DNA from 4 places in the Bradyrhizobium sp. cf659 genome. Region 3 is predicted to be linked to each of the others. Evidence: riboswitches for the same ligand, from Rfam matches in the RefSeq annotation. Region 3 holds a riboswitch; each other region holds the start of a gene.
The links. A riboswitch is a leader RNA that binds a small molecule or an ion and turns the genes downstream of it on or off. The one in region 3 is predicted to bind cobalamin.
Positions count from the first base shown of each region.

Region 1: it holds a riboswitch for cobalamin, as region 3 does, so the genes downstream of both, BM118_RS41715 (TonB-dependent receptor) here and BM118_RS01535 (TonB-dependent receptor plug domain-containing protein) in region 3, are expected to answer to the same signal.
Region 2: it holds a riboswitch for cobalamin, as region 3 does, so the genes downstream of both, BM118_RS25985 (energy-coupling factor ABC transporter permease) here and BM118_RS01535 (TonB-dependent receptor plug domain-containing protein) in region 3, are expected to answer to the same signal.
Region 4: it holds a riboswitch for cobalamin, as region 3 does, so the genes downstream of both, BM118_RS26050 (DUF1636 family protein) here and BM118_RS01535 (TonB-dependent receptor plug domain-containing protein) in region 3, are expected to answer to the same signal.

Region 1 covers NZ_FOQJ01000007.1:29,334-34,751, forward strand. Annotated here, with positions in the region: gene BM118_RS25955 (PepSY domain-containing protein) at 1-1,155, opposite strand, end outside; gene BM118_RS41715 (TonB-dependent receptor) at 1,168-3,525, opposite strand; cobalamin riboswitch at 3,639-3,840, opposite strand; gene BM118_RS25970 (histidine phosphatase family protein) at 3,913-4,485, shown strand; gene cobT (nicotinate-nucleotide--dimethylbenzimidazole phosphoribosyltransferase) at 4,492-5,418, opposite strand, start outside.
Region 2 covers NZ_FOQJ01000007.1:34,806-40,223, reverse strand. Annotated here, with positions in the region: gene cbiT (precorrin-6Y C5,15-methyltransferase (decarboxylating) subunit CbiT) at 1-378, shown strand, start outside; gene BM118_RS26005 (cobalamin biosynthesis protein) at 375-743, shown strand; gene cobM (precorrin-4 C(11)-methyltransferase) at 740-1,522, shown strand; gene BM118_RS25995 (cobyrinate a,c-diamide synthase) at 1,522-2,832, shown strand; gene cobA (uroporphyrinogen-III C-methyltransferase) at 2,829-3,560, shown strand; cobalamin riboswitch at 3,606-3,825, shown strand; gene BM118_RS25985 (energy-coupling factor ABC transporter permease) at 3,863-4,540, shown strand; gene cobF (precorrin-6A synthase (deacetylating)) at 4,587-5,336, shown strand; gene cobT (nicotinate-nucleotide--dimethylbenzimidazole phosphoribosyltransferase) at 5,347-5,418, shown strand, end outside.
Region 3 covers NZ_FOQJ01000001.1:311,088-316,505, reverse strand. Annotated here, with positions in the region: gene BM118_RS01540 (DUF6925 family protein) at 1-546, opposite strand, end outside; gene BM118_RS01535 (TonB-dependent receptor plug domain-containing protein) at 569-2,647, opposite strand; cobalamin riboswitch at 2,759-2,972, opposite strand; gene BM118_RS01530 (hypothetical protein) at 3,038-3,259, opposite strand; gene BM118_RS41085 (hypothetical protein) at 3,347-3,604, opposite strand; gene BM118_RS41080 (hypothetical protein) at 3,745-3,957, opposite strand; gene BM118_RS41075 (hypothetical protein) at 4,111-4,287, opposite strand; gene BM118_RS01515 (adenylate/guanylate cyclase domain-containing protein) at 4,393-5,418, opposite strand, start outside.
Region 4 covers NZ_FOQJ01000007.1:46,629-52,046, reverse strand. Annotated here, with positions in the region: gene BM118_RS26060 (cobyric acid synthase) at 1-1,374, opposite strand, end outside; gene cobO (cob(I)yrinic acid a,c-diamide adenosyltransferase) at 1,386-2,021, opposite strand; cobalamin riboswitch at 2,062-2,281, shown strand; gene BM118_RS26050 (DUF1636 family protein) at 2,378-2,752, shown strand; gene cobW (cobalamin biosynthesis protein CobW) at 2,749-3,798, shown strand; gene cobN (cobaltochelatase subunit CobN) at 3,798-5,418, shown strand, end outside.

The DNA of each region.
Region 1 (5,418 bases), on a different contig from region 3:
CGCGACGATGGATTGCGCGGGATAGTCGTCATTGACCGCAAGAACGGACGGCGCGCCGCAGCCGGCCGCAAGGCGCGTCACCAGACTCTCGACCTCTTGCGCGCTGAACACTCCTGCCTCTCGGGCGTTCAGCCGAACCAAGACCTGTTGGTCGAGACCAATCCGCTCGCGTCGATAGACCATGCCGTTAAAGCCAAGCCATTCGACTTCGTGGGCCGAGGACGATACCGGCTTCCGATCGAGCGAGGCGGCCGTCTTCCAGTCCGGCAAGGCGTTCGTCACGCCGGCCTCAGCCGGGCTCAACTGCCCGCGCGAGAACAGCCGGCCGTGGTCCATCGAGAGCCAGCCGCTGAAGATCCAGGTCAGCACGAAGGCCGTTGCCGCCAGGCCGACGACGTGATGCAGAGCATGCCAGCCGCGATAAGGCGAGGAGATCCGACGTCCCTGCATCCTCACCCGCGCGATCCCGAGCACCGCCCCCAACATCGCCGCGATCAGGGCCAGCAGCGATAGCGTCCAGACCACGCCGTCCCACAGCGCCCAGTTGCTTCTCAGAACGGTCGGGTAGATCCAATGCAGCACGCTGCCGACGAGATTCCAGCCGCGCTCGCTCCGCGTCGTATCCAGGACGATTTCGCCGGTACGCGACGAGACGTAGACCTCCGTTCCGGCGGCATCGCCGAGGGCCACGCGAAACAGCGGCCGGTGGCGATCAAAGCCGTTCGGTACGCTCCACTGGTCGTAGTCCGCGTGCGCAACGATCGCCGCAAGCGCGGCATCCAGCCCGCGCTGGCGCGCATGCGCCTGCGCGATGGCGAGCGCGATCTCGGGCGACGACACAGACGCATCCTGCCCGTCGGAAGCGCGGACCGCGCGCGAACGCGAGGGCCCCGCCACGACGTAGACCGGTCCGTCGCTCCGCTGGATCAGGCGCACGCGCGTAGCGTCCGCGATCCCGCTCGCAACCACGGCATCGGCAACCGCAATGGCGGCCCGCACGCGCTCCACCGGAGCAAGGCCGGCAAAACGTTCCGCTTCCGTCAATGACGGAAACGGAACGAAATGCATCACGATGCCCGTCGCGAACCACATCGCGAACAGCAGGCAGAACGCGATCCCGAGCCAGCGATGCAGCAGGACGATCGCGCCCATCATGCGCTCAGCGCCCTACCATTTGAACGCCGCCGAGATCTCGTAGGTGCGCGGCGCGCCCAGGAGGATCTGGTCGGGATAGAACGGATCGCCCCAGATCGCGTAGCGCTTGTCGGTGAAGTTGCGCACCCGGAAGGTCAGGCGAGCCTGATCGACGGCATTGAAGACCGTCTTGGGAATGTCGACGAAGGCGTAGATGTCGCCGACCGTGTAGGCGTTCATCGTCACCGTGTTGGCGTCGGTGTTGTAGCGATCGCCGACGTGGCGGCCGACGATGCCGAGCTCCACCGGCCACGGCGTGAAGAACCGGTACGACGCACCGGCATTCGCGACGATGCGCGGCACGTTCGGCGGCGTGTTGCCCGAGAACGAGCCGCCGACGAAATTGTAGTCGGCATAGCGTGCATCGACATAAGCGATGTTGCCCCACAGCCGAAGGGGCTCGATCGGCCGCACCGAGGCGGCGAGCTCGACGCCCTTCGATTCCTGCCGTCCCGCAATATTGAGCGCCTGCCCGCCGGCCGCCGCATAGACGTTCTTGCGCAGGATGTCGTAGGCCGAGAACGACCACTCCGCCCTGTTGTCCCAGAACAGATGCTTGACGCCGGTCTCATAGGTGCGCGACGTCGTCAGGTCCAGCGGCTGGGTCGGCAACAGCAGGAAGATGTTGTTGGCCGATACGTCGGCGCCGGTGGCGTACTGGCTGAAGAAGGTCAGGCCGGGAACGGCCTCCCAGGTGTAGCCGATGCGGCCCGTCACCGGCGCCCAGTCCTGCGTGAACGGGAAGCCGGTCTTCTCCAGTCCGTTCTTGTCGGTCGAGTTGCGGTCGAGTCCGATATGTTCGACGCGCAGGCCGCCGATCAGCGCGAAGCTGCGCGTCAGCTTCAGCCGGTCCTCGAACGACAGCGCCTCGTTGTCGATGCGCGCGGTCTGCTGCTGCGTCGTGAGCAGGCCGTAAAAGCCGCGGTCGGGATTGACCAGCGAAACGGAGTCACCGGGGAAATTTGCGGCCCCCGGCCTGACAAAATCGAGATAGCTCGAGGACAGCGTCGTGACCAGGCGATTGTCAAAACCTGCGATATTCGCATCCCAGGTCAGGTCGGTGATGTTCCCGACGAGGCGCTGGCTGTGCGCGACATAGAAGCGCTCACGATCCACCATGTTCGTGGTCGAATTGAACGCTTCGACCTCGTTGTTGAACCACGTCCGCTCCGCACCATAGCCATAGACCTGGCTCTTCAGCGTCAGGTCGGGCGCGAGTTTCAACTCGAAGCCGCCGCGCAGCCAGACTTCTTGCGCGACATTGCGGTTATCGAGAACGTTGTAGTTGGTGTTGAACGTGCGGTCGTCGATCGTGACCGCACCAAGATTGGTTTTGTTGAAGTTCGAGACGTAGTTGCCCGAGACAATCCCCGTCGTCGCATGCGAGCCGCTATAGGCGACCGGCACCAGCGGCGCGCCCCAATAGGCCTTTCCGCGATCCTCGCGGTACTCGATCGCGCCCCAGACCTTGAGACTGTCGGAGACGCGGTAGTTGAGCTGGCCGGACACGTCGAGCGTCTTGGTGTTGGTGTCGTCGACAAAACCATTGAGCGAGGAGCGGCTGATGTCGAAGCGGTAGTCGAGTCCCTGAACGTTGGTGCTGCCGCCCGAGCCGTAATGCGCGCGGAACGAATTCAGGGAGTCGTACGAGAAGTCCGCCTCGTTGCGGATCGCTCCGGTGTGCGGCTGCTTGGTGACGAGGTTGATCGAGCCGCCGGCGGCGCCCTCGCCCGAGATCAGCGAGGCCGGGCCCTTCAGGAATTCCACGGCCTCCAGATTGGCCGTGTCCATGATCCGCGAGGTCATGTTCTGCGGGCCGATCTTGATGCCGTTGTAGAGCGTGTTGATCTGGCTGTTGGTGAAGCCGCGCATCGAGAAGCCTGCCGGCTCCCCCGGAGCGTCGCCGGAGGTGACACCGACCGCACCTTGGGCGACCTCGGACACGGTGCGATAACCCTGCTCGCGCATGGTCGCGGCCGAGATCACCTCGACGGTCGCGGGCGTCTCGCGCACGGTGAGGCCGAGACGCGAGGCACTCTCGGCCACCGCGTTGCTGTTGAGCGGCGTTGGCGCCGCCGCGGCCGGCACGGCAGGCTTAGGCGCCGCCGGTGCGGCCGCTGGCCGGCGCGGCGTTGCGCGGCGCGCACTCTGCGCGTCCCGCCCGGCCGGCTTGGCTTGCTTGCGGGATTGGTTGGGCGACACCTCGACGGGTGGCAGCGGTTCGCGGACCTGCTGCGCCAGCGCGGCGGACAGATCGGCGACCGTAAACGACGTGAAAGCAGCGGAGGCAAGCAGGAAACGGCGCGATCGTCCAATACGGATAGAAGACACAGCGGGACCTCGGTATGACGTCAGTGGCACGTCACAGCGAACGAGGTCTCACCTTTGGCTTGTCAGCCGTCCGATGAAGCCGAATGTCTGTACTCCCCGACCGACATCTTCGCGTGTGACCACGGCTGACGGCAGGTCTCCTGGCTCGCGGGTCGTCACCACTTCGTCGCCTTCCCGGGACCGAGGACCCAGTGGCTTCTGACGAAGGATTATCCGCTTACAGTTGCGGGGGCAGCCGCGGCGTTGGGGAAACATCCCCGCACCGCATTCCCTTTTCATCCCCTCTCGGGGGAAACCGTCGCGAGCATCTAGGATTACGACCTAGACAGAGTCAATGTGCCAGTTGCGGCGTTATTGCCACAGCGACCAACTTCCTTGGAGATGAGCATGGAAGGCGAGACCTTCCTCTGGCTGATCCGTCATGCGCCCGTCGCCGGCGTCGCGGGGACGATCCACGCGCCAGACGCGCCCGCCGATCTCGGCGATCGCGCGCAACTGGAGGCGCTGCGGCAGCGCTTGCCGCAGGGCTCTGCGATCTATGCCAGCCCGGCGCGGCGCACGGTCGAGACGGCACGCGCGCTGGGGCTCGAACCGGAGCTGGTGGGCGAGTTCGGCGAACAGGATTTCGGCGATTGGACCGGCCGGCGGCATGACGACCTCGCAGCGATGGGCGGCGATGCCTACGCGCAATTCTGGGGCGATCCGGCGCGCGCACGGCCACCGGGAGGTGAAAGCTTCGAGGATCAGGTCGCGCGCGTCCGACATGGGCTGTCACGGATCGAAGCTGGACGCGCAACGCTCGTCGTGCATTCCGGCACGATCCGCGCCGCACTGTGCATCGCGCTGGATCTCACGCCGCAAGCCGCCCTGCGCTTCGTGATCGATCCGCTGTCGCTCACCAGGATCGACCGGCTCGCGACCGGCTGGCGCGTCGTGTCGGTCAATCAGCGCGTGGCGTGAGCCGGATCAGGCCGTGCGATCCGGCACATTGGCCTGTGCGAAGGTCGCCATGCCGTTGTGAAGGCTGCAGGCGAGACGCACCAGCGGCAGCGCGATGGCAGCGCCCGATCCCTCCCCGAGCCTGAGATCGAGGCTGATGAGCGGCTGCGCGTTCAGCGCGCGCAGCACCAGCCGATGCCCCTGCTCCGCCGATTGATGCGACGGCAAAAGGTACGGTTGGCACGACGGATTGAGGCGCACGGCCGCCAGCGCCGCGACCGACACGATGAAGCCGTCGATCAATACGGGAATGCGGGCTTGCGCGGCGGCAATGATGGCGCCGCAGATGGCCGCGATCTCGAGGCCGCCGACGGCGCACAGGATTTTCTCGGGCGACGCACCCGCAACGCCATGGCGCGCAATCGCAGCATCGATCACGCGCGCCTTGTGCGCACGGCCGGCGGCGTCGACGCCGGTCCCGCTGCCCGCGATTTCCTCCGCGCTCACGCCAAGCAGGCTCGCCGCGATCGCCGCCGAGGTCGTGGTGTTGCCGATGCCCATCTCGCCGAAGATCAGAAGATCGGGCTGGCTGGCTTCCGCGCGCGCGACGGCGCGCTGACCGGCTTCGAAGGCGAAGGCCAGCTCGGACGGTGCGAGCGCAGCCTCGACACTGAAATCGCGTGTGCCGCTGCTCGGCTTGTCGATGACGATGCCCGCTACCGCCTCCGGCGCCAACGTGCCGGCGTCAACCACCTCAAGGCTCGAACCAAGCTCACGCGCCAGCACCGAGATCGCAGCGCCACCGGAGGCAAAGTTCGCCATCATCGCGATGGTCACCCCTTGCGGATAGGCCGACACGCCTTGCGCGACGATGCCGTGATCGCCGGCGAAGATGATGATCGGCACGCGTGCCGCGCGTGGCTGCACGGTTGCCTGCAGGCCCGCGAGCTCGAT
Region 2 (5,418 bases), on a different contig from region 3:
GCGACCGCGATCGAGATGCGCGAGGATCGCGCCGCGAATATCCGCAGCAATGCGTCGGCGTTCGGATTGGCGCATCGGATCGCTGTTGTCACAGGCAGTGCGCCTGAAGCTCTTGCTGGGCTGGACGCACCGGATGCCGTCTTCATTGGCGGTGGTCTCGATAGCGCGATGTTCGATGCCATCTGGTCGCGGCTCGCGCCGGGGGCGCGGCTGGTCGCACATTCCGTGACGCTGGAGACGGAAGCGCTGCTTGGCGAACTGCACCAGCGCCACGGCGGCGAACTGATGCGGGTCGAGATCGCCCATGCCGGCCCGCTCGGCCGCTACCGATCCTGGGAGGCGGCGCGTCCCGTGGTGCAGTGGAGTGCGGTCCGATGAAGGTCGCCGGGCTCGGATTCAGGCAGGATGTCACCCTGGCCTCGTTGCGTGAGGCGCTGCTGGCGGCGGGCGGCGCTGAAGGCCTTGCGGCGGTCGCGACTATCAGTGACAAGGCCGACGCGGAGGCGCTGAAGCAGCTCGCGCGCGAATGCGGTGTGCCGATCAAGGCGGTGCCGCCCGATGTGCTTGCCGGCATCGACACGCCGACGCAGTCAAGACTCATCACGGAAAAATTCGGCACGGGATCGGTCGCCGAAGCCGCGGCGCTCGCTGCGGCCGGCCCTCGCGCGCGATTGATTGCGACCCGGGCGGTCTCGCAGGATCGCACCGCGACGGCCGCGATCGCGGAAGGAGACGGCGCATGACGGTGCATTTCATCGGCGCCGGGCCGGGCGCTCCCGATCTGCTGACGTTGCGCGGGCGCGACCTGATCGCGGCCTGTCCGGTCTGCCTCTATGCCGGCTCGCTGGTGCCTGAGGGCGTGCTGGCGCATTGCCCGCCGGGCGCGCGCATCGTCAACACCGCGCCGTTGTCGCTCGACGAGATCATCGCGGAGATTTCCGCCGCACATGCCGACGGCAAGGACGTCGCGCGCCTGCATTCCGGCGATCTCTCGATCTGGTCGGCGATGGGCGAGCAGCTCCGCCGTCTCCGTGCGCTCGACATTCCCTTCACCGTGACGCCCGGCGTTCCGTCCTTCTCCGCCGCCGCAGCAGCGCTCGAAGCGGAGCTGACTTTGCCGGGGCTCGCACAGACCGTCGTGCTGACGCGCACGCCGGGGCGCGCCAGCGCGATGCCCGAGGGCGAGAAGCTCGCCGCCTTCGCCGCGACCGGCGCGGTACTTGCCATTCACCTTTCGATCCATCTGCTCGACCAGGTGATTGCCGAGCTGATGCCTCACTACGGCGCGGATTGCCCCGTCGCCATCGTCTGGCGCGCGAGCTGGCCGGACCAGCGCATCGTCCGCGCCACGCTTGCAACGCTCGATGCGGCCGTCGGTGGCGAGATGGAGCGCACCGCGCTCATTCTGGTCGGCAAGACATTGGGCTCGGCTGATTTCGACGAGAGCCGTCTCTATGCCGCTGATTACGATCGCCGCTATCGGCCGGTCGGCGCCGAGCCGCGCTTTCCGGAGGCCTCCTGATGCCGGCAGGGCTCGTCATCTCCGCGCCTGCCTCCGGTGTCGGCAAGACGACGCTGACGCTGGCGCTCGCGCGCGCCTGGCGCAATCGCGGATTGAACGTGCAGTGCTTCAAGAGCGGGCCCGACTATATCGATCCCGCCTTTCATGCTGCCGCTACGGGCCGCGCCTCCGTCAATGTCGATAGCTGGGCGATGGACCGCGCGACGATCAGCCATCTCGTCGGCCGTGGCGCGGACGCTGACGTTGTCCTCGCAGAAGGCTCGATGGGCCTGTTCGACGGCGTCGCCGCGCGTGGCGTCTCGGGTACCGGCGCCACCGCCGACATTGCGGAGATGCTGGGCTGGCCGGTGCTGCTGGTGATCGATCCTTCGGGACAAGCGCAGACGGCGGCGGCGATCGCTGCAGGCCTTCGCGATTACCGCCCTGGCGTGCGCCTTGCTGGCGTCGTGCTCAACCGGGTCGCCAGCCCGCGCCATGAAGACCTCGTACGGCGTGCGCTTGACGACGCCGGCATCGCCGTGTTCGGCGCGCTGCCGCGCCATGCCGAGATCAACCTGCCGAAGCGTCATCTCGGCCTGGTGCAGGCCGAGGAGCAGGCCGAGATCGGCAAGCTGATCGACGAGGCCGCGCGCTTCGTCGCCGAGCATGTCGATCTCGATGCGGTATTGCGATCGGCAGCCGGCTGGTCGCCGCAACCCGCCGCGAACGGCCTGAACGTGACGCCGCCCGGGCAGCGCATTGCGCTTGCCCGCGATGCCGCGTTCTCCTTCGTCTACCCGCATATGCTGGAAGCCTGGCGCGCGGCGGGCGCCGACATCTCGACCTTCTCGCCGCTTGCCGATGAAGCGCCCGACGCGAGCGCCGATGTCTGCTGGCTGCCCGGCGGCTATCCCGAGCTTCATGCCGGGAAGATCGCGGCCAACGCGCGCTTTCGCAGCGGCTTGCGCGCCTTCGCCGAGACGCGACCGGTGCACGGTGAATGCGGAGGCTATATGGTGCTGGGAACCGCTTTGACCGACGCCGACGGTGTCTGCCATGAGATGGCGGGCCTGCTCGGCCTGGAGACCAGCTTTGCCAAACGCCGCATGCATCTGGGCTATCGTCTCGCCGAACTCGCCGCGCCGATGCCGGGACATCGCGCCGGCGCACGCCTGCGCGGCCATGAGTTCCACTATTCGACCATTCTTGCCCAGCCCGACACGCCGCTCGCGGTCGTGCACGACGCGACCGGTGCGGTCATCGCCGAGACCGGTTCGCGCCGGGGCAATGCCACCGGCACATTCTTCCATCTGATCGCGGAGGACCGGTGAACGGTTTTGTCTCCTTCATCTCCGCCGGTCCCGGCGACCCCGAGCTTCTCACGCTCAGGGGTGCCGCCCGGCTGCGCGAGGCCGATGTTGTGCTTTATGATGACCTCGCGTCCGGCGCGATCCTTGATCTCGCCCGGCCCGGCGCCAATCTCGTTGCGGTCGGGAAGCGGGCCGGGCGGCCCTCGACCAAGCAGCATCATGTCAACCGCCTGCTGGTCGACTATGCCGCGACTGGCGCGCGCGTGGTGCGGTTGAAGTCCGGCGATGCCGGCATCTTTGGACGGCTCGAGGAGGAGCTCGAAACGCTGCGCGAAGCCGGCATCGGCTACGAGATCGTTCCCGGCGTCACCTCGGCCTGCGTGGCCGCTGCGCAAGCCGGCATCCCCTTGACCCGGCGCCACACCTCGCGCCGGGTGCAGTTCGTGACCGGAGCCGACGTCACCGGCGAGCTGCCGCAAAACCTGAACTGGGCGGCGCTGGCCGACCCGGAGGCGACCACCGTGGTCTATATGGGCCGCCGCACCTTTCCGGCCCTTGCCGCAAAATTGATCGCGCACGGCCTCGCGCCGACCACCCCCGCGCTGTTCGCCGAATCCCTCGGCCGGCCCGACGAGCGGCTGGTCCGCACCACCATTGTCGAGCTTGCCGAGCAGCTTGCGCGGGGCGGGGCTGCTTCGACGGCTGCCGTGATCCTGTTCGGCGCACTGGCGGGAGAATACCCGTCATGATGGTCTCAATCGCCCTTCAGCCCTTGACGCCCGGCTGGCGAAAGGGGCACACAGGACGGGCATGGTGCTCGATGCGGCGCAAAGCGCCGGAGTATAATCGGGAATGGGGATGGGCGGACCCAGTTGCGGCGCCCAAAACCCCAGCCGCCCCCGCGACTGTAAGCGGTGAGGGGCTCCGAACCGCCACTGGGCCGCAAGGCCCGGGAAGGCCGGAGATCCCCACTGAACCGCGAGCCAGGAGACCGGCCGTGCACGTTTTGAGGCCAAGGCCGTCGGGTGTGACGGCAGGAAGGATCTGAGCCATGCATATCGAACCCGGAGTCGTGACGGGCGCCAAGCTCGTGTTGAGTTACGCAACCGGCATCGCCGCAGGCAGCGTTGCGCTGAAGCTCGCGGCCGAGACCGTGCGCGAGCAGGGCATCACATCGTTCGCGGCGCGCACGCTCGCCACCACGGGCCTCGTGTTCACCTTCTTCGAGATCCTGCCGCACTTCCCGGTCGGCGTCTCCGAAGTGCACTTCATCCTCGGCTCGACCTTGTTTCTGCTGTTCGGTGCTGCGCCCGCGGCCTTCGGCCTCGCGCTCGGACTCCTGTTCCAGGGAGTGTTCTTCGAGCCGGCCGACCTGCCGCAATACGGCATGAACGTCACCACGCTGCTGGTGCCGCTGTTCGCGATCCAGGCGATCGCCACGCGGATCATTGCCCGCAACACCGCCTATGTCGATCTCAGATATCGCCAGGCGCTGGCGCTCTCGACGACCTATCAGGCCGGCGTCATCGCCTGGGTGGCGTTCTGGGCGCTCTATGGCTCCGGTTTTGCCGTGACCAACCTCGTCAACATCGCGACCTTCGCGGCCTCCTATGCGCTCGTCATCGTGATCGAGCCGCTGGCCGATCTCGCCGTGCTGGCGCTGGCGAAGTCGCTGCGCGGCGTCACCGCGCCCGGCCTCGTGACCTCGCGCCTGCACAACGCGGCCTAAGAGACAAGCGAAAGGGCGGCCATGATGGCCGCCCTTCGCGAACGTGATGCTCACGCTCTCCCTGATAGGCATCGGTTGCGGCGATCCCGAGCAGCTCACGCGCGCCGCGACCCGCGCCATCAACGCGGCCGATCTCGTCCTGATCCCGCGCAAGGGGAGGGCGAAATCCGATCTCGCCGATCTCAGGCGGACGATCTGCGCGGATGTGCTCACCAGCGACACCACGCGCATCGCCGAGTTCGATCTTCCCGTCCGCGACGCAGGCGAGACGGACTACCGCAAGGGTGTGGACGATTGGCACGATGCGGTCGCCGCAGCGTGGTCGCGGACAATCACAAGCCATCTCGAAGGTGACGGCAAGGTCGCGCTGCTGATCTGGGGCGATCCTTCGCTCTACGATTCCTCGCTGCGCATTGCGCGACGGCTCGATCCCCTGCCGGAGATCGAGGTCATTCCCGGTATCACGTCGATCCAGGCGCTGTGCGCGGCGCATGCGCTGCCGCTCAACGACATCGGCGAGCCCTTTCTGGTCACGACGGGACGGCGCTTGCGTGAAGGCGGCTGGCCGCAGGGCGTCGACACCGTGGTCGTGATGCTCGATGGCGGCACCGCGTTCCAGTCGCTCGATCCGGCCGGGCTCGACATCTGGTGGGGCGCCTATCTCGGCATGCCCGATCAGATCGTCATGTCCGGCGCGCTTGCCGAGGTGGGTCCGCGCATCGCCGCGCTGCGGCAGCAGGCGCGCGAGCGGCATGGCTGGATCATGGACAGCTACATTCTCAAGCGCAGGCCGTAAGCGAGGCAGCATGCTCCCCGAATGGGTCTACCGAAAGTGCCCCGAAATCTCCGCGGCCCATCGCGAGGCGGCGATCGCGCGG
Region 3 (5,418 bases):
CACTTCGGCCCGTCCCAGCCTGCTGATGAAAACGCGGTGCGGATTGGCGGCGAGGATGATCCGCATGGCATCGCTCTGCTGCGCGAACACGGATTGTCCCGCGCGGCGCCTCAATGCGGCGACGACGTCGGCGTCGCCGACCCGGATGCAGGCGTCGATCTGCAATGCGCCAAGGCCAAGATCGAACAGGATGCCATCGCGATCCCGTCGGCGCAGCGCCTCGCGGTCTGGACCGATTTCGGCCAACTCTGTGCGCCTGCTCATGGCACTTGCCTCGTGCGGGAGGCAGAGTGCGACGCGATGGCTCCAGCTCTCGGTGGTCGGCGACTCCGACGCAATCAGGCGCAGGTCCGGATGGGAGACGATGCGTATCCCGCCCTTGTCCGTCGCGACACTGGTCCTGTCGCGAGACCGCTCGATCTCGAAGGCCTCGCCGGGCTCACGCGTGAACTCGGCGATGACCCCGAATGAGCCGATGCTCCAGCCGGCCTCGGCATCGGCAAGCTGGCCTGCGAGCAAGTCCATGAGCGGATCGGCTGTCGTCATGTGATGGCTCCCATGATCCCTGCTATCTTACGCCAAAGCTCGCCATGCGGATGCCGCCGAACACACCGAGCCCGGGCGCGAGGAAGCCGGTCGGATTCTGGTAGTGCGTGTTGAAGAGATTATCGACCCGCGCGAACAGCTTGACCTGGTCGTTGAGTGCATAGTCTCCGCGCAGATTGACGAGCGTGTAGCCGGGCGCCGTGATGCCCGACACCGATCCGTCCCGCGTGACGTCGCGCCAGTCGCTGACGTGGAGCACGGTCGCCGACAGCGTGAGCGGATCGATCGGTTTCCAGGTCGCGGTCGCGCTCCACTTTTCCTTCGGCCGGCGCAGCAACTGCAATCCGGTGCCGGCATCGACGGCGCGGGTGAAGGTGTAATCGGCGCGGATACCAAAACGCTCGGTGATTTGCGCCCAGACGAAGCTCTCGGTGCCCTCGGTCGTGGCGAGATTCACGTTCGCGTAGGACGTGAAGGTTGCGTTGGTGGTGATGAGGTCGGTGATGCTGTTGTGGAAGTAGGTCGAGCCGAACCTGATGCGGTTGTCGAACAGCGGCTGCTCGAAGCCGAAATCGTAGCCTTCGCTCTGCTCCGGCTTCAGGTTTGGATTGCCGAAGAAGCCGAAATCGGGAAAGTTCTGGTAGAGCTCGCTGAGCGTCGGTGCCTTGAAGCCGGTGCCGTAGCTCGCCTTCAGCTTGGTCTCGGTCACGGGCACGATCAGCGCCGGCGCGACGCGGTAGGTCGCGTGCTCGCCGAACTGGTCGTTGTGATCGTTGCGGACATTGGCGACCAGGAAGAAGCGCTTTGCGAATTCCGACTGCAATTCGATGAAGCTGGCCTTGTTGCCGTTCTCGGCCGCAAAGCCCGTGGTGTCGATCCGCTCGGTCTGCTGCTCGGCGCCGAACACCAGATTGTTGCCCCGCGCGAGCGCGACGACGCTGTGCCAGTCATATTTGATGCGTTCGCCGGTCGTGATGGTCGAGACGAGGTCGGCCGGGCCGATATCGTCGCTGCGCAGATTGGCGTAATTCACAGCGAAATAGCTCTTGATGCGGCCGTCGAGCACCGACCAGACCGCCTCGTCGCGATTGAAGAGCTGATGCACGCCGTGCCGGCTCTGCGTCGCGTTCGGCACGCTGGGAAAGCCGCCGTCGCCGGTGAACAGCAGCGTCGCATCGGTGTAACGGACCACGCTGTTGACCGACCAGTTCTCGTCGATGTCGAGCCCGAGCTTGGTCGAGTAGGTCATGTTGTCGTAGTTGTTGCCGTTGGCCTTCCGTCCCGGCGGCAGCAATTGCAGCGGCGTGACCGGGACGTCGCCGGCATGGAAATGCGCGACGCTGAGCGCATAGTTGAAATTGTCCTGCGCGCCGCTGAGGCCCGCGGTCTGGTTGAAGGTGTTGAACGATCCGGTCTCGATCGAGGCGGTCGCGCGCGGCGGCCCCTCGCCTTTCCGGGTCATGATCGAGATCACGCCGCCGATCGCGTCCGAGCCGTAGAGGCCGCTCTGCGGACCTCGCAGCACTTCGAGCTGCTGGATGTCGGCGGTCAACAGATGCGCGAAATCGAAGGCGCCGTTCGCCGTCGAGGGATCGCCGACATCGATGCCGTCGACGAACACCTTGGTGTGATTGGAGTTGGTGCCGCGCATGAACACCGAGCTCTGTCCGCCCGGACCGCCGGTCTGGACCACGTTCAGCCCCGGCACGGTGTTCAGCACGTCGGGAACGGTGCGATATTGCTGGGTCTGGATGTCCTTCTCGGTCACGACGGTGACCGAGATCGCGACCTGCCCTGCCGGCGTCGCAACGCCGGTCGGGCTGATCACGAGCGGCGATGCAAGGCTTGGTGCTGCGGACGTGGCGACGACCGGCGGCGCCGGCTGGCGCGCCTCGCGCTGCTGGCGTGACCTCGGCCGGGAGGGCGGCGACTGCACGGCGCCTGCCGGCGGCTTGGGCGATGCAACCTCGACCGGAGGTAGCAGATCCGGTGACGCCGATTGCTGCGCGAAGGCGGTGGACGGATCGAGTGGGTACAGGGAGACGAACGCGAACAGGCCGGCGCTGAGGCGCCTGGCGGCAGAGACAATACGGGACACAATTGTAACCTCGGTATGACGTCAGTGGCACGTCACAGCGAACGAGGCTTTACGGCGGAGCGATCGATTGCTCCGGTGAAGCTAATGCCTGTACTCCCCGACCGACATCTTCGCGTGTGACCACGGCTGACGGCAGGTCTCCTGGCTCGCGGGTCGTTACCTTACGTCGCCTTCCCAGGACCGAGATTCCCAGTGGCATATGACGAAAGATTCACCGCTTACAGTTGCGGGGGCAGCCGTGGCGTTGGGACAATCCCGGCGTCGGGACAATCTCGCACCACGTTCCCTTTTGATCTCCGTGAGGAGAACCGTCACTGATCAATCTAGGGGGCGAGCATATGGAGAGTCAATCGACCGCTGGAACGATGAGCTGCAAACGCGAGGCAAACACAATCAGACAGGCTTCCGCGCCGCGCGCGTCGTGACCACCGCCCGCTCGCCGGCATCGACGAGCTGACCGATGCCGGTCCGGCCTGCCAGCGCGCAGCGGATGATGTTCTCGGCGACCGACCTGCGGAACGCATGATCCTCGCCTGCGGGCCGATTGCGGCAAATCCGATCCAGCGCCAGCTTCATGTTGATCCGTGTGCGGGTGTCGAAATGCTCGCTGATCATTCGCGCGGCCTCGATCGATGATGTTGGGGCGGAAGCGTCCGACGATCGGCCGGGTTCCCGAACGGGATCGGGCAATGTGCCGGCCGTCTAGGTACGGCCTCTCGGGCGCTGCGTCTGGGCCCAGGCCGCAGTGACGTCGCGCGGCGGGATGTCGATGCGCCTGATCGGCGTCAATTCGCCTGATGCGGAGATGATCGCGGTCTCCTCGCGGCGACAGCGCGGGCACACGAAGCGGACCTCGCTCGGGGACGTCGACCAGCTCGAGCGTTTGACGTTGGCCGCCATCGGCCATGCGTCGCACTGCGAGCACGACACCAGAAACCGGCCGGGATCGAGCATACCCATTCCAACGGACTCCGCGTCCTGCCTGCTCCTACCAATGATTATGTCAGGGGAATCGTTCCGGTGTCCCGACACCGTCAGCCCCTCGATGCCCGAGGGACCGGCGATCCCCAGCCCTCAGGCTTCTCCAAACCGCTGGCCGCTCAGTGCGCGCCCTTGAGCGTGCAGGACGTGGTACAGGTGACCGTGTTGCCATGGTCGCACGCCTTGCAGGCGGCCACACACTGGTTCATGTCGCGGGGATTGTAAGAGCTGTAGTTCCGCACCGGGCAGGCTGCGGTCGAGCCGGTGATGTCCTGCTCCTGATTGCAGGCCGCCGTCATGAGCGCGAGGATGATCACCGCAAGAAGACGCATGGGATTGCCCCGTAAGACACCGGCAAAGCAACATCAGCGGGACGCGCTGCATCGCAGCGAGCCCCGGCATTCCCACCGCGAGCCATCGCGAATCGCGACGCTCACGCCCTCAAAGGATGCGTGTCAAATGTTAAGAACGGATTGCAGCCGCCTTCAGGCCGCAGCCTTGGCCGCGACGGCGGCCCGCGTCTCGCTCGCCAGCTGGTAGTAGCGCTCGGCGAGCTTGAGATAGAATTCGCGCTTGGTGCTGTCGGTGGCGAGCTTGGCGATCAGCTCGCATTCAGCCGTGAGCGTCTCGAACCGCTCCAGCCTGTCCTCAAGTTCTGTCATCGGCGTGTCCCCATCAAACGCCTCAAGGGACGACCAACCTAAGCCCGGGAAATAGGTCACGGCGAACATCGTTATCGAGTAGAATCATTTTTTCCCGCGCGGGGCTTACTTCTGCTCCAGCCGCCAGGCGCCGTCCCACCCCTCGTCCGGCGGATTGGCCTCGAATTGCGCGATGCGGGCGAGCAGCGTGCGCGAGGGACCGTCGCCGGGGACGGCTTCGAGCGCCGCGTTGAAAGCGGCGCGGGCCTCGTCGAAGCGGCGGGCGCGATAGGCCGCGAGACCTTCGGCATAGTGCGTGCGCAAGTCGTCCTGCGCGGCGGTGAGCGTGCCGGCCCTCGCCATCACCTCGAAGATCGCCTGCGGCGCGCTCTGGCCGGCGACCGCCAGACGATCGATCTCGCGGAATTCGAGGCGCTCGCCGATCGCATCCGCCGTCGCCTGCGCGATCAGGATGCGGGTGCCGTAGACCTTGTTGACGGCCTCGAGCCGCGAAGCGAGGTTCACGGCATCGCCCATCACGGTGAAGCTCATCATCAGCTCGGAGCCGATGCTGCCGGTGAGAACCTCGCCGGTGGCGATGCCGATGCGCAGGTCGCACGGCGCGGGCATGGCGCGGATGCCGAGCAGATCGGGCAATTGCTTCTGGAGCGCGGGCACCTGGTCGGCCATGTCGATGGCGGCACAGCCGGCCAGGAGTGCGGGCTCGTCCTCCTCGATGAAGGGCGGGCCCCAATAGGCCATGATGGCATCGCCGATATATTTGTCGATGACGCCGCGATTGCTCCGGATCGGGACCGACATCACCGTGAAATAGTGGTTCATCACCTTGACGAGGCCGCGCGGGGTCATGCCCTCGCTCATCGAGGTGAAGCCGCTCATGTCGCAGAACATGATGGTCATCACCCGGCGCTGGCCGTCGATGGCAACCTCCGGCCGGTCGATCAGGCCCTGCACCACCTTGGGATCGATGTAGCGGCCAAACGTCTCGCGGATGCGCTCGTTGTGGCGCAACTGCTCGATCATGCGGTTGAAGGCGGCCGCGAGCTCGCCGATCTCGTCCTGGGTCGAGACGGCGATGGTCTTGTCGAAGCGCCCGGCCTCGACCTCGCGTGTGCCGGCGAGCAACAGCCG
Region 4 (5,418 bases), on a different contig from region 3:
CTCGACCCTGGCATGATAAGGCTCGTCGCCTGCGGGAATGTCGAGCTTGGCCAAGTACGCCTTGCGGAAATCATCCGACGTGAACAGGCCGTGCAAGTAGCTGCCCTGCACACGGCTATCGCTGGAGATCGCGCCTTCCGGCTCGCCGTTCAATGTCGCGAACGGCCGCGCGCGATCGGGCCCGTCGGTGCGGCCGATGTGGATCTCGTAAGCCTCGATCGGCTGGTCCGTGGCGGCGTGCACGGCCGCAACACGCGTCAGCGTCTTCTGCGGGCTCATCACCGTCTCGACATTCAGGAGTCCGAGGCCCGGCGTGTCGCCGGCAGGGCCTTCGATGCCGTCAGGGTCGGCGACACTGCGTCCGAGCATCTGATAGCCGCCGCAGAGGCCGAGGATGTGGCCGCCGCGGCGATAATGCGCCAGGAGATCAATGTCCCAGCCCTGCGCGCGCAGGAAAGCGAGGTCGCCGCGGGTCGATTTGGAGCCGGGGACGATGACGAGACGCACGTCGCCGGGGATCGCTTCACCCTGGCGCACCATCACGAGATCGACGCCGGGTTCGAGCTTGAGCGGATCGAGATCGTCGAAATTGGCGATCCGTGACAACGCGAGACAGGCGATCTTGCATTGGCCCGGCTTTCGCGCGTCGCTGAGGCCCAGCGCGTCCTCGGCCGGCAGCTCGCCGGCGCGCGCAAACCAGGGCAGCACGCCAAAGCCGCGCCAGGACGTCTTCTGCTCGATCAGCTTGTAGCCGTCATCGAACAGCGTGGGATCGCCGCGAAACTTGTTGATGACAAAACCCTGGATCATCGCGGCATCGTCGGGGTCGATCACTGTCTTGATGCCGACGAGCTGGGCGATGACGCCGCCGCGGTCGATGTCGCCGACCAGCACAACCGGCACATCAGCCTTTCGGGCAAAGCCCATATTGGCGATGTCGGCCTTGCGCAGGTTCACCTCGGCGGGACTGCCGGCGCCTTCGACCAGCACGAGATTGGCCCGCGCCTTCAGCCGCTCGAAGCTCTCCAGCACGGAGCCCATCAGCTGTGGCTTCATCGCCGCATAGTCACGCGCACGCGCAGTTGCGATGCGCTTGCCATGCACGATGACCTGCGCGCCGACATCGGTCTCCGGCTTCAGCAGTACCGGATTCATGTCGGTGTGTGGCTCGACGCCGGCGGCGAGGGCTTGCAGTGCTTGTGCGCGGCCGATCTCGCCGCCATCGACGGTCACGGCCGCGTTGTTCGACATGTTCTGCGGCTTGAAGGGAAGCACGCGCAGGCCGCGCCGCGTGAAGGCGCGCGCAAGACCGGCGACGATGAGCGACTTGCCCACGTCCGAGCCGGCCCCCTGGATCATCAATGCGCGCGCCATCGCGTGTGTCTTCAGAACTCGACGCCGGCCTGCGCCTTGATGCCGGAGCGGAACGGATGCTTCACCAGCGTCATCTCGGTGACGAGGTCGGCGATCTCGATCAGCTCGTCCTTGGCATTGCGCCCGGTGAGCACGACATGCGTCATCGCAGGCTTTTGCGTGCTGAGGAATTCGACGACCTCAGCAATATCGAGATAGTCGTAGCGCAGCGCGATGTTGATCTCGTCCAGCACGACCATGCGCAGGCTGGGATCGAGGATCAGCTCCTTCGCCTTCTCCCAGCCAGCGCGTGCGGCGGCGATGTCGCGGGCGCGGTCCTGCGTCTCCCAGGTGAAACCTTCGCCCATCGCATGGAACTGGCAGAGATCGCCGAAATGGCCGGTGAGCAGGCGCCGTTCGCCGGTGTCCCAGGCGCCCTTGATGAACTGCACGACCGCGCAGGGGAAGCCATGGGCGACGCAGCGCACGATCATGCCGAAGGCCGAGGACGACTTTCCCTTGCCGGCGCCGGTATGGACGATGATGAGGCCCTTTTCGCCGCTCTTGGTCGCCATGATCTTGTCGCGGGCGGCCTTCTTCTTCGCCATTTTCTGGGCGTGGCGGGCGTCGGTTTCCTCGCCCGTTTGGGTATCCGGTTCAGGCGTCATCGTACCTGGTCCTTCGGCTTGACAAGAGGCGGCCGGGGGCAAATGGTGGCCCGGCGTTGGTTCCTGTCCTATGACAGGCGAAGAGGGAATGCGATAGGGTCCGAATCGGCAAGATTTGGGTCCAAAATGCAGCCGCCCCCGCGACCGTGACCGGAGAGATGCCCGAAGCCACTGACCCCTGACGGGATCGGGAAGGCGGGGATCGAAGGGCAAAACCCTGCTCCGCAAGCCGGGAGACCTGCCAGCGCGGACGATTTTTGGACCGGCGGACGGGGTGTTCCGCGACGGGGAAACGGACCCTCGCAAGATCGGTTCGTGGGCCTCTTCGCCTCCCGCTGTTTATTCTGGAAGAGGCGATGACCGTCACACTTCACGTCTGCATTACCTGCCGTGCCGGCGAGACGCCGGGCGAGGGAGAAGTCACGCCGGGCAAGCGCCTTCACGGTGCGATCGTCGACGCCGGCGTGCCCGATGGTGTCAATGTGGTTCCCGTCGAATGCCTGTCGGCATGTAGCCAGGGCTGCTCGGTCGCGCTGAGCGCGCCCGGCCGCTGGTCCTATGTCTATGGCCGCCTGTCGGATGCCAACGCGCGCGACGTGGTCGCGGGCGCCGCGGCCTATGCGGCCGCGCCCGACGGCCTCGTGCCCTGGCGCAGCCGTCCCGAGATCTTCCGCAAGCAGTCGCTTGCCCGCATTCCCCCCATTGCCGTCGTGCCGGAGGCCGCCGAATGAATTCGCTCGCAAAAATCCCGGTCACGGTGGTGACCGGCTTTCTCGGCTCCGGCAAGACGACACTGATCCAGCATCTGCTCGCCAACCCCAACGGCAAGAAGCTCGCGGTGCTCGTCAACGAGTTCGGCAGCGAGGGCGTCGACGGCCAGATCCTGAAGTCGTGCGCCGACGCCAATTGCCCGGAGGAAAACATCGTCGAGCTCGCCAATGGCTGCATCTGCTGCACCGTTGCCGACGATTTCATCCCAACCATGGAGCTGTTGCTGGCACGGCCCGTAAGACCCGATCATATCCTGATCGAGACCTCGGGCCTCGCGCTGCCCAAGCCTTTGCTCAAGGCGTTCGACTGGCCGGAGATCCGTTCGCGCATCACGGTGGACGGCGTGATCGCGCTGGCCGACGCCGAGGCGGTCGCCGCCGGCCGCTTTGCGCCGGATCCGGCTGCAGTGGAAGCGCAGCGTGCGGCGGACGAAAATATCGATCACGAGACGCCGCTGTCGGAAGTGTTCGAGGACCAGATCGCCTGCGCCGACATCGTGCTGCTCACCAAGGCCGATCTTGCGGGAGCTGCAGGGATCGAAGCGGCCAAGGCTGCCATCACCGCCGAGATGCCGCGCCGCGTGCCGATGCTCCCCATCACTGACGGTGCGATCGACGCCCGCGTCATCCTCGGCCTCGGTGCCGCCGCCGAGAATGATCTCGCCGCGCGCCCGTCGCATCACGACGGCGAAGAGGAGCATGAACACGACGACTTTGCCTCCGTCGTGATCGACCTTCCGGAGGTGGCGGATATCGACACACTGGTCGCCTCGGTTCAGCGCCTGTCGCGCGAGCAGAACGTGCTGCGCGTCAAGGGTTACATCGCGGTCGCGGGCAAGCCGATGCGCCTGCTGCTCCAGGCCGTCGGCGAGCGCGTGCGTCACCAGTTCGACAAGCCCTGGGGGGCGGTCGCGCGGCAGTCAAAGCTCGTCGTGATCGGCGAGCACGGCGATATCGACGAGGCCGCGATAAGAGCGGGACTTGGTCTTTCAGGATCTGGCATCTGATGCACGTCGTCTTCCGCGAGAGCCGCGGTCTGGAAGAGACCGCGACGCCAAGGGACATCGGCCAGGATCCGGCCGATCTCGTGGTGCTCTCGTACTCGGACTCCGATCTCGCCGCGTTTGCGGCCGGCTGGCGCCGAGGCCGCGACAGCCTGCCGTCGCTGCGGCTCGCCAATCTCGCGGAGCTGCGTCATCCGCTTTCGGTCGACATCTACATCGAGCGTACGCTGGCCCAGGCACGCGGCATTCTGGTCCGCCTGATCGGCGGTGAGTCCTATTGGCCCTACGGCCTCGCGGCTCTCCAGCAGCTCGCGAAGGCGCGCGGTATCGTGCTGGCCGTGCTGCCGGCCGATGGCCGCGACGACACACGGCTCGATGCATACTCAACCCTGCCGGTCTCGACGCTGCGCCGGTTGAAGGTGCTCTGCGACACCGGTGGTCCGGTCGCGGCGCAAGCGGCGATCGCGCAGCTTGCGCTGGCTTCGGGACTCTATGCCGGTCCGGTCGTCGGCGAGATGGCCGTGCCCGAGATGGGCTTTTACGATCCCGCGCGCGGCGTCATCGCGGCGATGCCGGACGGCGAGGGGAAGCCGCGCGCGCTGGTGACGTTTTATCGCTCGTACCTCACCGCCGCGGACACCGGCCCGGTCGACGCGCTGATTGCCACGCTGCGCGAGAAGGGGTTTGACGCGTATGGCCTGTTCGTCACCTCGCTGAAGGCCGCGGGCGTTGCGGACTGGCTGCGGGCGCACCTTGCGCAAGATCCTCCGGCCGCCATCGTCAATGCGACCGCGTTCTCCGCGGTCGGCGATGACGGCACGACACCGTTCGATGCTGCATCGTGTCCCGTGTTCCAGGTCGCGCTCTCCACGGCGCGTCGCGAAGATTGGGCGGAATCGCTGCGCGGCCTGTCGCCCGGCGATCTTGCGATGCATGTGGTGCTGCCCGAGGTCGACGGCCGCCTGTTCGCGGGCGTGGTGAGTTTTAAGTCGGCTGCGGAACGTGATCCTGATTTGCAGTTTTCGCACCTTGCGCATCGGGCTGACGAGCAATGCGTGAAGGCCGTTGCCGCGCGTGTCGCGGCTTGGCAGAATCTTGCGGTGAAGCCGGCCGGTGAGAAGCGGCTGGCGATCGTGCTGTCGAACTATCCGGGCCGCCCGCACCAGATCGCGCACGCGGTGGGGCTCGACGCGTTGGCCTCGGTCGAGGCCTTGGTGTCAGATCTCGCGGAGACTGGCTTCTGTGTCGCACCGGTTCATGCGCTCGGCGAGACGCTGCTGAGACAGCAACTCACCTGGAGCGTCGCCGATTATCGCGCGGCGCTCTCGTGCCTTCCGCAACCCTTGCAGGATGATCTCGCGCAGGCCTGGGGCACGCCTGAGAGCGATCCGAGCTGCCGCGACGGCGCATTCCACTTCGCCGCGATCCAGTGCGGCAAGTCGATCATCGCGGTTCAGCCCGAACGCGGCGATGCAACCACGCGCGACGCCGACTATCACGATCTCGCCCGCACGCCACGCCATGCCTATGTCGCGTTCTATCTCTGGCTCCGCGAGCAGGCCGTTGATGCTGTCGTGCACATGGGCGCGCATGGCACACTGGAATGGCTGCCCGGAAAATCCG